Regions from separate parts of the Thiomicrorhabdus aquaedulcis genome, predicted to be linked through region 1. Evidence: predicted binding sites of a transcription regulator. Region 1 holds the regulator's gene; each other region holds the start of a gene.

Region 1 (4,287 bases):
TTTTTCAGCCGCTTCACGCAGACGCTGAATGGCCAATGGATCGGCTTTTAGGTTAACACCTTGGTCTTTTTTGAACTCTTCTACTAGGTAATCAATGATAACCATGTCAAAGTCTTCACCGCCCAAGAACGTGTCGCCATTGGTAGACAATACTTCAACTTGCTTTTCGCCGTCTAAATCGGCTACTTCAATAATAGACACGTCAAAGGTTCCGCCGCCCAAATCGTACACGGCAATTTTGCTGTCACGCGTGACTTTGTCCATACCGTACGCCAACGCCGCCGCTGTTGGCTCGTTAATAATACGCTTAACGTCTAAACCAGCGATTTTACCCGCGTCTTTAGTGGCTTGACGCTGTGAGTCGTTAAAGTAAGCCGGTACGGTAATAACCGCTTCGGTTACCGCGTAACCCAAATAGTCTTCGGCGGTTTTTTTCATCTTCATTAACGTGCGTGCAGACACTTCTTGAGGTGACAGTTTTTTACCGTCCACTTCAACCCATGCGTCACCGTTATCGGCGGCCACAATGCTGTAAGGCACCATGTCTTTGTCTTTGGTGACCACCGCGTCATCGGCGCGACGGCCAATTAAACGCTTAATAGCAAACAAAGTGTTTTTTGGGTTGGTGACCGCTTGACGCTTGGCCGAATCGCCCACCAACACTTCACCGTCTTGCGTGTAAGCAACCACCGAAGGTGTGGTGCGTGCGCCTTCTGCGTTAGGAATAACTTTTACTTCTTTGCCTTCCATAATGGCCACGCAAGAGTTGGTGGTTCCTAAATCGATACCGATAATTTTAGCCATGTGCTTCTCCAGTTTCTGTGTGCGGCCTACTTTGTAAATTAAATGTAGGCAGCTTGATGATTTTTAAAATTGTTTAAGATTGTTTAAATTGGTTTAACGAATTACTGATGGTTTGTATATAAGTCTGTCAAAACGTTTTTCAAGTAACCTGTCAAAAAATGTGTGAGTTTTTTAATGCCGAGACATCAAATCTTACTGCGCCACAATCACTCGCGCCGGTCTTACCAAACGTTCGTTTAAGGTATAGCCCTTTTGCACCACCATGATCACCGTATTGCTGGTGTGGTCGGGTGACGGCACCATGGTCATCGCTTCGTGCAATTGTGGGTTAAAGGTTTCGTTTAGTGGATCAATGCGCTCAACATTAAAGCGTTGTAACACATCCAACAACTGTTTAAACGTCATGTCCAAACCTTCACGAATACTTTCAATCGTGGCTTCTTCCTTGCCCGCCGCGTCCATGCCCATTTCGATGGAATCCATCGCCGGAATCAACGCATCCACAAATTTATCCAACGCAAACTTGTGCGCGCTTTCTAAATCCAAACGGGTGCGGCGACGCAGGTTTTCCATGTCGGCTTGCAAGCGCAACGCCATGTCTTTATGCTTGGCGGCTTCTTCTTGAGATTCCTGCAATAAAGCGGCAATGTCCTGTTCTACATTTTGCTCAACTTGTTCGAGCGTTTCATCTTGAGCATTCTCTTGCGCAGTTTGCGTGGTATTAAGATCATCTTGTAAAGTCGATTTAGTGTCTGACACGGTGATTTCCCTATCTGGATTAAAATTTATTAACGTGCACCTTAACTAAGGTTGCGTTCGGTTTTTTTCAAGAGCGAGCCTAATATTTTTGCCGTAATGTCCACTTTAGGAATCACTTTTGCATACGGCATTCGGCTTGGGCCGATTACGCCCAAAACACCCAACACCTCGCCGTCCACTTCGTAAGGCTTGGTGACAATACTACAATCGTGATAAATCGCACTGCCGCACTCGTTGCCAATAAAAATTTGCACACCGGGTGCGGCCAGGCTTTTGTCTAGCACACTTAAAATACCGCTGTGTTGCTCAAACGCCTGGTACAAAGCGCGCAATTTATCCGAGTTGGCCAACTCTTGATAATTAAGCAACTTGCTTTGCCCACCCACCAAAAACGGCAGTTGCGGTATCAGCTGTTGGGTCAACACTTCGTCTGTGGCCTCAATCACCGACAGCATAAATTGATTGGTGGAATGGCGAATTTTATCCATTTGTGCCACCAACATTTTTTTAGCGTCTTGCAAATTCTTGCCAACGCAATGGGCGTTTAAATAATTAGAAATTTGTTCTAACTCGCTGGCAGAAACCGCCGTTTCAAGCTCGATAATTCGGTTTTGCACATCTTGGTCGTTAAACACCAACACCACCAACACCCGATTACCACCCAACGCCATAAAATCAATGTGCTGTAAAATTTCGCGTTCTTTGTTAGGCAGCAACACCAAACTGGTCATGCCGGTAATGTCGGTTAACACTTTAGACGCGCTTTGCATCAACGCGTCTTGGTTCAAATTGGGCGAGAGTTCATGGCGGATGGTTTCGATGCTTTTGGGCGACATGGGTTGATACGTCAACATAGAGTCCACAAACAACCGATAGCCGCGCTCGGTGGGCACGCGTCCAGCCGATGTGTGCGGGGCGTGAATAAAACCGAGCTTTTCAAGATCGGCCAAGACGTTACGCACCGTGGCCGAACTTAAGCCAATGTCGGGCAATTTAGCCAAGGTGCTTGACCCTACTGGCTTGCCGTCATTGAGGTATAATCCCATCAAACTTTTAAACAAATAGTGTGAACGGTCATTTAGCATGGTGCAATTTGCCCTTGTCTTTAATTAAGTACTCATTAAGCACTCTCAAGTCTTGAGTGCTAAATTATAAGCGCGGATTGGCTTTATACAAGAGTCTTGACCCTAATTAACTTTGTGAGCGAGCAATTTCATGTTTCAAAAAATTGGCATTTTTGGCAAATACAACGGCATTCAATCGTGGGAAAGCATCGATAAACTGGTGCAACATCTGTTAACCAAACACAAAACGGTGTATTTGGATTCGGCCTCGTGCCATGACTTTCCGCATGAGCGGTATGGTATTAAAGTCATTGAACGCGACCAACTCTACGGTTTAATTGACGTGGCCATTGTGGTAGGCGGCGACGGCACCTTTTTAGACGTAGCGCGCTCGATTGTCGACAATAAAATCCCCATCTTGGGCATTAACCTTGGCCGTTTAGGGTTTTTAACCGACATTTCACCCAAAGAGATGCTGTGCACGTTGGACGAAGTGATGGACGGCAATTACGACAGCGAAGAGCGCAATTTAATCAAAGTGGTGATTGAAACCGCGGGTAAAACCGTATTTGAACAGTTGGCGTTTAACGACGTGGTCATTCACAAAACCGACTCGCCGCGCATGATTGAATTTGAAACCTTTGTGGACGGGCGGTTTTTAAACAGTCAACGCTCCGACGGCTTGATTATTTCGACCCCAACAGGCTCAACCGCCTATGCATTATCGGCCGGCGGACCTATTTTAGACCCCGGCCTAGACGTGTTAAGTTTGGTGTCGATTAACCCGCACACCATGAGCACGCGCCCCTACGTTATTTCGGGGCACAGCACGGTGCAATTGCGCCCGCACGAAAACTGCAACGGCGCGGCGCAAATTATTTGCGATGGACAAGTGACCTTTAACATCACTTCCGCGCATCGCACCACCGTGACACGTCATAAAAATTTTATTAAAATGCTGCATCCCCGCGGCCACGATCACTTTGAGCTGCTGCGCGCCAAATTGCATTGGGGCGACAAGTTGTAAACTTTGTTTTTTAATGATTTGTTTTTTTAATTATGCGTCTTTATTAAGAGTAACCCGTCACCATGCTGCAAGAGTTAACCATTCAAAACTTAGCTTTAATTGAACACCTCACGCTTAATTTTAACCGCGGTTTTAGCACGCTCACGGGCGAAACTGGGGCGGGAAAATCCATTTTATTAGACGCGTTGGGCTTGGCCTTGGGCGAACGTGCCGACAGTGCGTTGGTGCGCCACCACACCGAACGCGCCGACGTTACCGCACTGTTTGACGTCAGCCAATTGCCATTTGTCCAGGCCTGGTTAACCGAACAAGCGTTGGACGATGCCGACCACCAATGTTATTTGCGCCGCATTGTCACCTCCGAAGGGCGCTCTAAAGCGTTTATAAACGGTCGGCCTATTCCGGCCAGCAGTTTAAAAACGCTGGGCAGTTTTTTAATTGACATTCACGGCCAACACGAACATCAATCGCTGCTGCAAACTCAAAAACAGCTTACGTTACTGGACGCCTACGCCCAACACCCCGAGGCACTGGCCGCCACCCGCGCGCACTACAAACAGTGGCAAGCCCTTAAACAGCAATTAGACACCCTATTAACCGAGCAGGCCGACTACCAAAGTAAGCTCGAACTAT
Region 2 (4,287 bases), 620 kb from region 1:
CAATTTATTGCTTGAGTTGATTGTTTTGGCCGATGTGGGTCTATTGGGTATGCCCAATGCCGGTAAGTCGAGTTTAATCAGTGCCGTTTCGGCGGCACGTCCTAAAGTGGCTAACTATCCGTTTACCACTTTGTACCCCAATTTGGGGGTGGTGCGCGTGTCACCAGAGTCGAGTTTTGTAATTGCCGACATTCCTGGCTTGATTGAAGGCGCGTCCGAAGGCGCTGGTTTAGGCATTCAGTTTTTAAAGCATTTATCGCGTACAGGCTTGTTGCTGCACGTGGTGGACATCGTGCCCGAAGACGCCTCTGACCCGGCACAAAATATTGTAATTATTCAAAAAGAACTCGAAAAATACAGTGACGAGTTATTGGATAAAGAGCGCTGGTTGGTGCTTAATAAAATCGACTTATTGCCAGAAGACGAAGCGCGTGCGCTGTGCGAGCGTATTGTAAGTGACATTAAGTGGCAAGGTCCGGTGTATCAAGTATCAGCCGCACAACGTCAAGGCACGCTTAAATTGGTGCAAGACATTGCCTATGCGTTAGAGCGCAACCGCAAAGTGGACGACGAAGAAGAGCCGATGCGTGCCAGCGTGCCGGTAGATGAAGATTTTGATTTTTAAAGTGCGGGCGGCAAGACAGGATGAATCGTTCACAATTAAAGCAAACTAAACGCTGGGTGGTTAAGCTGGGCAGTGCCCTGTTAACCGACGACGGTCAAGGGTTAAATTTAGACGCGCTTGAGTTATGGGTGGCGCAAATTGTTGAGCTGCAACAACACGGTGTTGAAGTGGTGATTGTCTCTTCGGGTTCGGTGGCCGAAGGCATGCAACGTTTGGGTTGGTCGGCGCGTCCTTCGGCGCTTAACGAGTTACAAGCCGCCGCCGCTGTGGGGCAGATGGGCTTAATTCAGGCCTACGAATCTAAGTTTGCCAAATACGGCATTCGCACCGCACAAATTTTAATGACGCACGACGATTTATCCAATCGCAAACGCTATTTAAACGTTAAAAACACCATTCAAACCTTATTAGAATACCGAGTGGTTCCCATTATTAATGAGAACGACACGGTGGTAACCGACGAAATTCGCTTTGGCGACAACGACACCTTAGCGGCGTTAACCGCCAACTTAATTGCAGCGGATATTTTGGTTATCTTGACCGATCAGCAAGGTTTGTACGACGACAATCCACGTCAAAATCCCAACGCCAAGCTGATTATGGAGGCGCAAGTCAGTCGCAAAGACATTGAGGCGATGGCCAGTCCAGAAGGCGGTGCATTGGGCAAAGGCGGCATGTACACCAAAGTGATGGCCGCTAAGCGCGCGGCGCGTTCGGGTACAGCCACGTTAATTGCTTCGGGACGCGAACCGGCCATTTTGCCCAAATTGTTTTCGGGACAAGCCTTTGGTACGTTGTTAATTCCTGATTTAGAGCCGTTAACTGCACGCCAGCAATGGTTGGCCGGACATTTGCAAGCCAAAGGCACGCTGGTGTTGGACGACGGTGCGGTGGCCATGTTGCAAACCTCGGGTAAAAGTTTATTGCCCATTGGCGTTAAATCGCAAATTGGACAGTTTCAGCGCGGTGAGATGGTGGTGTGCTGTGACTTGCAAGGCCGCGAAGTGGCGCGCGGTTTGGTGAATTATCCCGCCAACGAATCGCAAAAAATCTTAGGTAAATTGAGCTCACAAATTGAAGCCATTTTGGGCTACATAGACGATGAGTCGTTAATTCACCGTGATAATTTAGTGCTGTCTGAATAGCGCGTTTCTATCTTGTAACCAGACCTGGTCAATTCCTACCAGGCCTGGTTAACGTCTTTTATACGCTGTTTTTGCGTCAAAAACCTTGAATATTGTTCTGTATGTCTATATTGAGTTGACTTGAATGCGCAGATGGCTAAAATTGTTAGCACTCTGCTATGACGAGTGCTAAACCCGTCTGGCGTTCCCAAAATTTATTATCCAATTATTTATTTCAATGACTGTTAATAGGAGACACCTGATGAACATTAAACCTTTGCAAGATCGCGTCGTAATTCGCCAAGTTGAAGAGGCTAAAGAGTCCTCTGGCGGTATTTTGTTACCGGGTTCTGCACAACAAAAGCAGACTATTGGCGAAGTGGTTGCGACCGGCCCAGGTAAAGTGGCTGACAATGGCACGATTATTCCAATGACCGTTAAGGTAGGCGATAAAGTTCTTTTTGGCCAATACTCTGGTCAAGAAGTAAAAGACGATGCCGGCAAGCCTTTAATGGTGATGCGTGAAGATGACATTATTGGCATCGTGGGATAAGAATTTTACGCCCCACTTTTTAAGATTGATAGAACTTACTACAACAGAATTAAAGGAAAACCCAACATGGCAAAAGACGTCAGATTCGGAATGGATGCACGCGAAAAAATGGTTGAAGGGATTAACATTCTAGCCGACGCAGTAAAAGTAACCTTAGGGCCAAAAGGCCGTAATGTGGTATTAGAAAAATCGTTTGGCGCACCTTCTGTGACCAAAGACGGTGTTTCTGTGGCGCGTGAAATTGAACTTGAAGACAAGTTTATGAACATGGGCGCACAAATGGTAAAAGAAGTGGCTTCACAAACCAACGATGTGGCCGGTGACGGTACCACAACCGCCACTGTATTAGCGCAAGCCATTGTCCGTGAAGGCATGAAGTCGGTTGCGGCCGGTATGAACCCAATGGATCTTAACCGTGGTATTCACAAAGCGGTTGAAGCGGTCGTTGAGCAAATCAGATTAATGGCACAGCCTTGCACCACCAAAGCGTCTTGGGCGCAAGTAGGTACTATTTCAGCCAACTCCGATTCAAGCATTGGCGCGATGATTGCCGAAGCGATGGAACGCGTGAGCACTGAAGGCGTGATTACAGTTGAAGAAGGTTCTTCATTAACCGACGAGTTGGTGGTAGTGGAAGGGATGGAATTTGACCGTGGTTATTTATCACCGTATTTTGTCACCAACCAAGAAAAAATGGTGGCTGAATTAGACAATCCATACATCTTATTGCACGACAAAAGAATCTCTAACATTCGTGAATTGTTGCCGACACTTGAAGCCGTTTCTAAAGCCGGTCGTTCACTGTTGATTATTGCTGAAGACATAGATGGCGAGGCACTTGCCACTTTAGTTATTAACAACATGCGCGGCATTGTGCGCGTAGCGGCTGTTAAAGCGCCTGGTTTTGGTGAGCGTCGTAAAGCGATGTTACAAGACATTGCCGTATTAACCGGTGGGACATTGATTTCAGAAGAAGTTGGCTTGTCGTTAGAAACCGTAACGTTAGACCTTTTAGGTCAAACTAAAACTGTTTCAGTTGGTAAAGATTCTACTAAGCTAATTGATGGCTTGGGATTAAAAGCTGAAATTGAAGGTCGTTGTGCGCAAATCAAATCACAACTTGAAACCACAACATCTGATTACGACAAAGAAAAACTGCAAGAGCGTTTGGCTAAGTTGTCTGGTGGAGTTGCTGTCCTTAAATTGGGTGCGGCCACTGAGATGGAAATGAAAGAGAAAAAAGATCGTGTTGACGATGCTTTACACGCCACGCGTGCTGCGGTTCAAGAAGGAATTGTACCAGGCGGTGGGGTTGCATTAGTGCGCGCTAAGTCAAGAATTAACGTAGTGGGCGACAATGCCGATCAAAACGTCGGGATTCAAATTGCTCTGCGTGCAATGGAAGAACCAATGCGTCAAATCGCGGCCAACTGTGGTTTAGAAGGTTCTGTGATTGTAAACAAAGTAATGGAAGGCGAAGGCAACTTTGGTTTTGACGCGGCAAAAGAAATTTATTGCGACATGCTAGAAGCGGGTATTATTGACCCAGCTAAAGTAACACGTTCGGCTTTGCAAAATGCCGCATCGGTTGCAGGCTTGGTGTTAACCACTGGCGCGGCCATCGCTGATTTACCGGCTAAAGCCGGCAGTTCATCCGAAGGTGGCATGGGCGGCGGAATGGGCGGAATGATGTAATTTGCTGTTATAGGGTGCAAATCCTATGCGCATTACACACGCACGCTGTGTTTAAAATGTATTTAAGCGTTGTTTAAAAGCTGTTTAAAAGCTGTTTAAATTCTTAAATCCGGCACAAAAAAATCCCGCACTGGTTGCGGGATTTTTTTTGTCTGCGAATGCGTTAATAGAACACTTTGTCCGTTTGCATATGTAGGGTGCCAACCCATGTATTGCACCCGTGCTCAGTTTTTATTCAGTCAAAGCGATTGCATAAGAGCCATCTTTGTCGTGGGTTTCCTGACCCGTAA
Region 3 (4,287 bases), 1.1 Mb from region 1:
TGTGCGGATTGATGCGTTGCGGCAGTAACTTGGCCAGCACCAATTTATTGGTAAAAAACGTCGCGGTGTGACCAAAGTAAAAAATTAACGGATGGCGCAAGCTGCAGGGGCGCTCGTAAAACGCTTGGTCGCAGGCGAGTGTGGTAAACAGCGCCTCGTAGGTGTCTTGCGTTTGGTTAAAGTAGGCTTTAATTTCGGCGCGCTTGGCCTGAACATTTCCTTGGTTAAGTAAAAGGGGTTGGGCCACCAGTTCTGCTCGACTTAACATGAAAACTCCGGAAGTGATTTTAAATTGACCACTATTGTATAGTATTTGTATAGGTGTTGTAGCATTAATAATGGGTTTAATGGGCGCGTGCACGCCACATTTGTATTAAATACAGTGCGCCCAGCAGCGCCATAATGATGCTGGGAAACACCATAGCGATTTTAGGCATAGAGCTGTACGCCAAAATACCAGTGGCGCCACCCGCCACAAAACTGATTAATAATACCATCAGCAAGCTCGATTGCCAGCCCCACGGGGTTTTGTGTTTAAGCCACAGCGACAAATGCACGCCAATGTCGGTCACAATGCCGGTCATGTGGGTGGTGCGAATTTGCAGGCCTTTAAAACTGGCCACCATGGCGTTTTGCAATCCGCAGGCTACGGCGGCCAAAAACACCGACACTTCGGAGTGAATAAAGGCAAACACCGCCGCCAATCCCAGTAAACCACTGATGCTAAGCAGCGCATAACCGTAGCTTTTGTCTTGCCGATATTGGCGATGACCAATCATCCAGCCTGACAATATAGCACCCAACAAAAACCCCAATAAAATACGGCACGCATCCCACAATACTCCCCATTGCGAGGTTACGATGGTATCGCTTATGAGTGAGGCAATGCCGGTCATTTGACTGACGGGTAAGGCAAATTCCATGAGCATGGCACTGTTAATGTAACCGGCCACAAACGACATTAAGCCCGCTAAAATAAACACAGGGGTTTTGTTTAGATTGGTTATTAAAGGGCTCGGTAGCACGGATTGCGGCATAGTGGGATTCTTTTTAATAGAATTGAGAATTTATTATAGAGCCTTTAGCAGGCTTGGCGGGTAAAAATAAGGGTGTGTTCATACATGTTTAATATACAAAAATAACACACAAAAATAATATACAAAAAAGCCTGCGTTAAGCAGGCCTGGTTAAAACAGTGTTAAAGGTTGCAAGTGTTACGCCAGATATTACGCAAGATATTACGCCAATAATTGGTTTTTTAACTTATCCATGGCTTGCTTTTCAACTTGACGAATGCGCTCCATTGAGACGCCGTACTCTTGCGACAACTCTTTTAAACCCGCCTTTTGGTCGTTTAACCAGCGGCGTTGCAAAATGTCACGACTGCGAGGGTCAAGGGTGGCTAGTGCGTTACGCATGCGTTTCATTTCGTAGTCGGCCGTGCTTTGTTGAATTAACGCCATTTCTGGGTTGAGTTCTTGGCTGACTAAAATAGGAAACGTGGTGTTTTCGTTGTCGTCGTCGGTGGGCATGTCCACCGATAAATCTTTGCCGTACAAGCGGGTTTCCATCTCTAATACATCGGCACGCGTTACACCCAGCTCTTTGGCCACCAGGTCGGCGTCTTTATCGCCAAACCATTCCAACGTTTTTTTGGTACTGCGCAGTTTAAAAAACAGTTTGCGTTGCGCTTTGGTGGTGGCGGTTTTAACAATACGCCAGTTTTTAATCACGTATTCGTTAATTTCAGCGCGAATCCAGTGTACTGCAAAGGTCATTAAGCGCACATTTTCTTCGGGGTTAAAGCGTTTAACGGCTTTCATTAACCCAATGTTACCTTCTTGAATAATGTCGCCCAATGGCAAACCGTAGCCGTTGTAGCTGCGCGCCACGGGCACCACAAAGCGCAACGACGACAAGATAAGCTGGCGTGCGGCGTTAACGTCTTGGTGATAGTAAAGTTGTTCGGCCAGCGCACGCTCTTCTTGGGGACTTAACGCCTGAATTTTTTTAACAGTTTGCAAATAAGTTTCTAAATTTTGCCCAGGCACCAGCTGAACCGACAACGCTAAATTGGGGTTTTTTACAGGAGGATTCGCCTTTAACGCCGGCGCAGATAAGATGGCGTGTGGGCTTGTAAGTGATTTTTGCATGCTCATAGACCTCTTTAAATTAATGTAAAAAAACTATACTGATTTTTAGCACTCATTGCAATAGAGTGCTAATAGGTTCATGCTGTTGTCATAATTTAAGGTAAGTTTAGAAACGGTTTTAAAGGGTTTTAAGTGGTAAAGTGTGTATTACAAGTTCCGTGTTTTGTTTCGTTTTACAGCCATTTACAGCGATTCACAAATATTGACAGAGACTTACGGAGATTTACCGTGCAGCGATTACGTTTTATATTTATACCGCCCAGTGTGTTGGCATTGTCGTTCGCCTTGTCGTTACCGTTGGGGTTCTCTTGGTCATTATCGGGTTGCAGTTCCATCAGCCCAAGAACCCCACCCGCGCTGGACGCACCCAATGCGTGGAACGAGCCATTAATGGTCAGTGACCGTGCTGTTTACGCACCTGACCAGGCCTGGTGGTTAACGTTAAACGATGCAGTGTTAAATCAATTGATGGCGCAGGCCATGCGCGCTAACCCCGATGTGTTGTCGGCGGCGTCGGTGATTCGTCAGGCGCGGGCGTTGCGAAGCCAAACGCAAGGGGGTTTAGGGCCACAACTGGGTACGTCAGCCGGTGCAACGGCTCAGTCTACCGAGCAGGCCAGTTCAAGCGTTTATAACGCCGGACTGGACGCCAGTTGGGAGTTGGATGTATTTGGCGGTGGGCGCATGGCGTTGAGCGCGCGCGATGCTCAGGTGTTGGCAAGCCAAGCCGATTACGCCAATGTGCTGGTCAGTTTGAGTGGCGAGGTGGTGTTAAATTATCTGCAATTACGGGCGTTGCAACAGCAGTTAACGCTCACACAATCGTCTTTGCAAAGTTGGTTAGAAACCCTTAATTTAACCAAAATGCAATATCAAGCAGGCCTGGTCACCCAGTTGCCGGTTCAACAAGCCACCCGCAGTTATCAACAAACCGCCAGCAGTGTACCGGGCTTGCAACAGCGCATTAAGCAAACTCAAACCCAGTTAGCGGTGTTATTGGGACAAGCGCCGCAAGCGTTGCCGGCTGGTTTAAACGGTGTGCGCGATGAGCGCGATGAAGTCCTTTTACCTGATAAAGCTCTTTTACCGAATGTACCCGCCAGCGTGTTGTTGCCTTTGCCAGCTGAGTTGCTGCGCCAACGTCCTGATGTGCAAGCGGCCGAGCACCGTTTGGTGGCGGCGATGGCCTTAACCGACGAGGCGCGTGCCAATTTATGGCCTAAGTTGAGTTTGCGTGGCAGTTTGACCAGCAGTGGCGCTAATTTAAGCGAGTTGTTGAGTGTGGATGGGTTAGTCCGCACGCTCACGTTGGGGGCAACCCAGGTTTTGTTTGACGGCGGTGCGCGTGACGCACAACGCCAAAGCCAAGCTGAACAAGAGCACCAGGCCTGGTTAAATTATCAAAAAATTCTCTTAAATGCGTTAAAAGAGACCCAAGATGCCTTAAGCGGTTTGCACGCCAGTCGGCAAACGTATCGGTCGTTAACCCTGGCATTGCAAGCCGCCGAGCAAGAAGAGCAATTGGCGTTGATTCAATACCAAGTGGGCGAGCAAGGCTTTAGCGACGTGTTGGTGGCACAGCGCACGCGCTTAAGTTTGCGCCAACAATTTATTGATGTGCACGTGGATGAGTTAACGCAATTGGTGAGTTTGTCTAAAGCCATTGCTGGACACTGGGCGCTGTCGCAAGCGCCCGTTTCTACCCCCGATACCTTGGTGCCCTTTGCGCCTTATTCATCCCCCGTTTTGGAGTAAGTTATGCGTTTAGAGACAAAATTAGACCAAACATCAGACAGCGATTCAAGCAGTGCAATTAAGCCCATTAAGACCAGCAAGCCGACTATTGAGCAAACGCTCAAGCTCAATGCCAAGCCGCACACTGTGCGTAAGTGGTTGTTGTTAAGCGCGTTGGGTGTGGTTCTGTTAGCCGCCGTAGCGTGGTGGTTAAGTTTGCCTAACGCCGATAAAGCCCCAAGCTACCAAACCCAAACCATTCAGCGTGGCGACATTCGCGCCACCGTAGCGGCCACCGGCACCTTGCAACCCACCAATAAAGTGGAAGTGGGCAGTGAGTTGTCGGGCAAAATTGACGAGGTGTTTGTAGACTTTAACGACACCGTCACCAAAGGCCAAT

The links. The regulator HrcA, encoded in region 1, represses chaperone genes, less so after heat shock. The targets are predictions, from matches to a motif close to TTAGCACTCNNNNNNNNNGAGTGCTAA.
Region 2: the regulator HrcA is predicted to act here: its motif matches at 1,916-1,942, upstream of EP181_RS01725 (co-chaperone GroES).
Region 3: the regulator HrcA is predicted to act here: its motif matches at 2,199-2,225, upstream of rpoH (RNA polymerase sigma factor RpoH).

The regions. Positions count from the first base shown of each region.
Region 1 is NZ_AP018722.1:1,009,638-1,013,924, reverse strand. Features, by position in the region: gene dnaK (molecular chaperone DnaK) at 1-804, opposite strand, end outside; gene grpE (nucleotide exchange factor GrpE) at 997-1,563, opposite strand; gene hrcA (heat-inducible transcriptional repressor HrcA) at 1,605-2,648, opposite strand; gene EP181_RS04535 (NAD(+) kinase) at 2,779-3,654, shown strand; gene recN (DNA repair protein RecN) at 3,717-4,287, shown strand, end outside.
Region 2 is NZ_AP018722.1:390,136-394,422, forward strand. Features, by position in the region: gene cgtA (Obg family GTPase CgtA) at 1-625, shown strand, start outside; gene proB (glutamate 5-kinase) at 646-1,770, shown strand; gene EP181_RS01725 (co-chaperone GroES) at 2,012-2,302, shown strand; gene groL (chaperonin GroEL) at 2,369-3,997, shown strand; gene EP181_RS01735 (ectoine synthase) at 4,229-4,287, opposite strand, start outside.
Region 3 is NZ_AP018722.1:2,311,738-2,316,024, reverse strand. Features, by position in the region: gene ovoA (5-histidylcysteine sulfoxide synthase) at 1-268, opposite strand, end outside; gene EP181_RS10645 (YoaK family protein) at 345-1,037, opposite strand; gene rpoH (RNA polymerase sigma factor RpoH) at 1,239-2,153, opposite strand; gene EP181_RS10635 (efflux transporter outer membrane subunit) at 2,382-3,908, shown strand; gene EP181_RS10630 (efflux RND transporter periplasmic adaptor subunit) at 3,912-4,287, shown strand, end outside.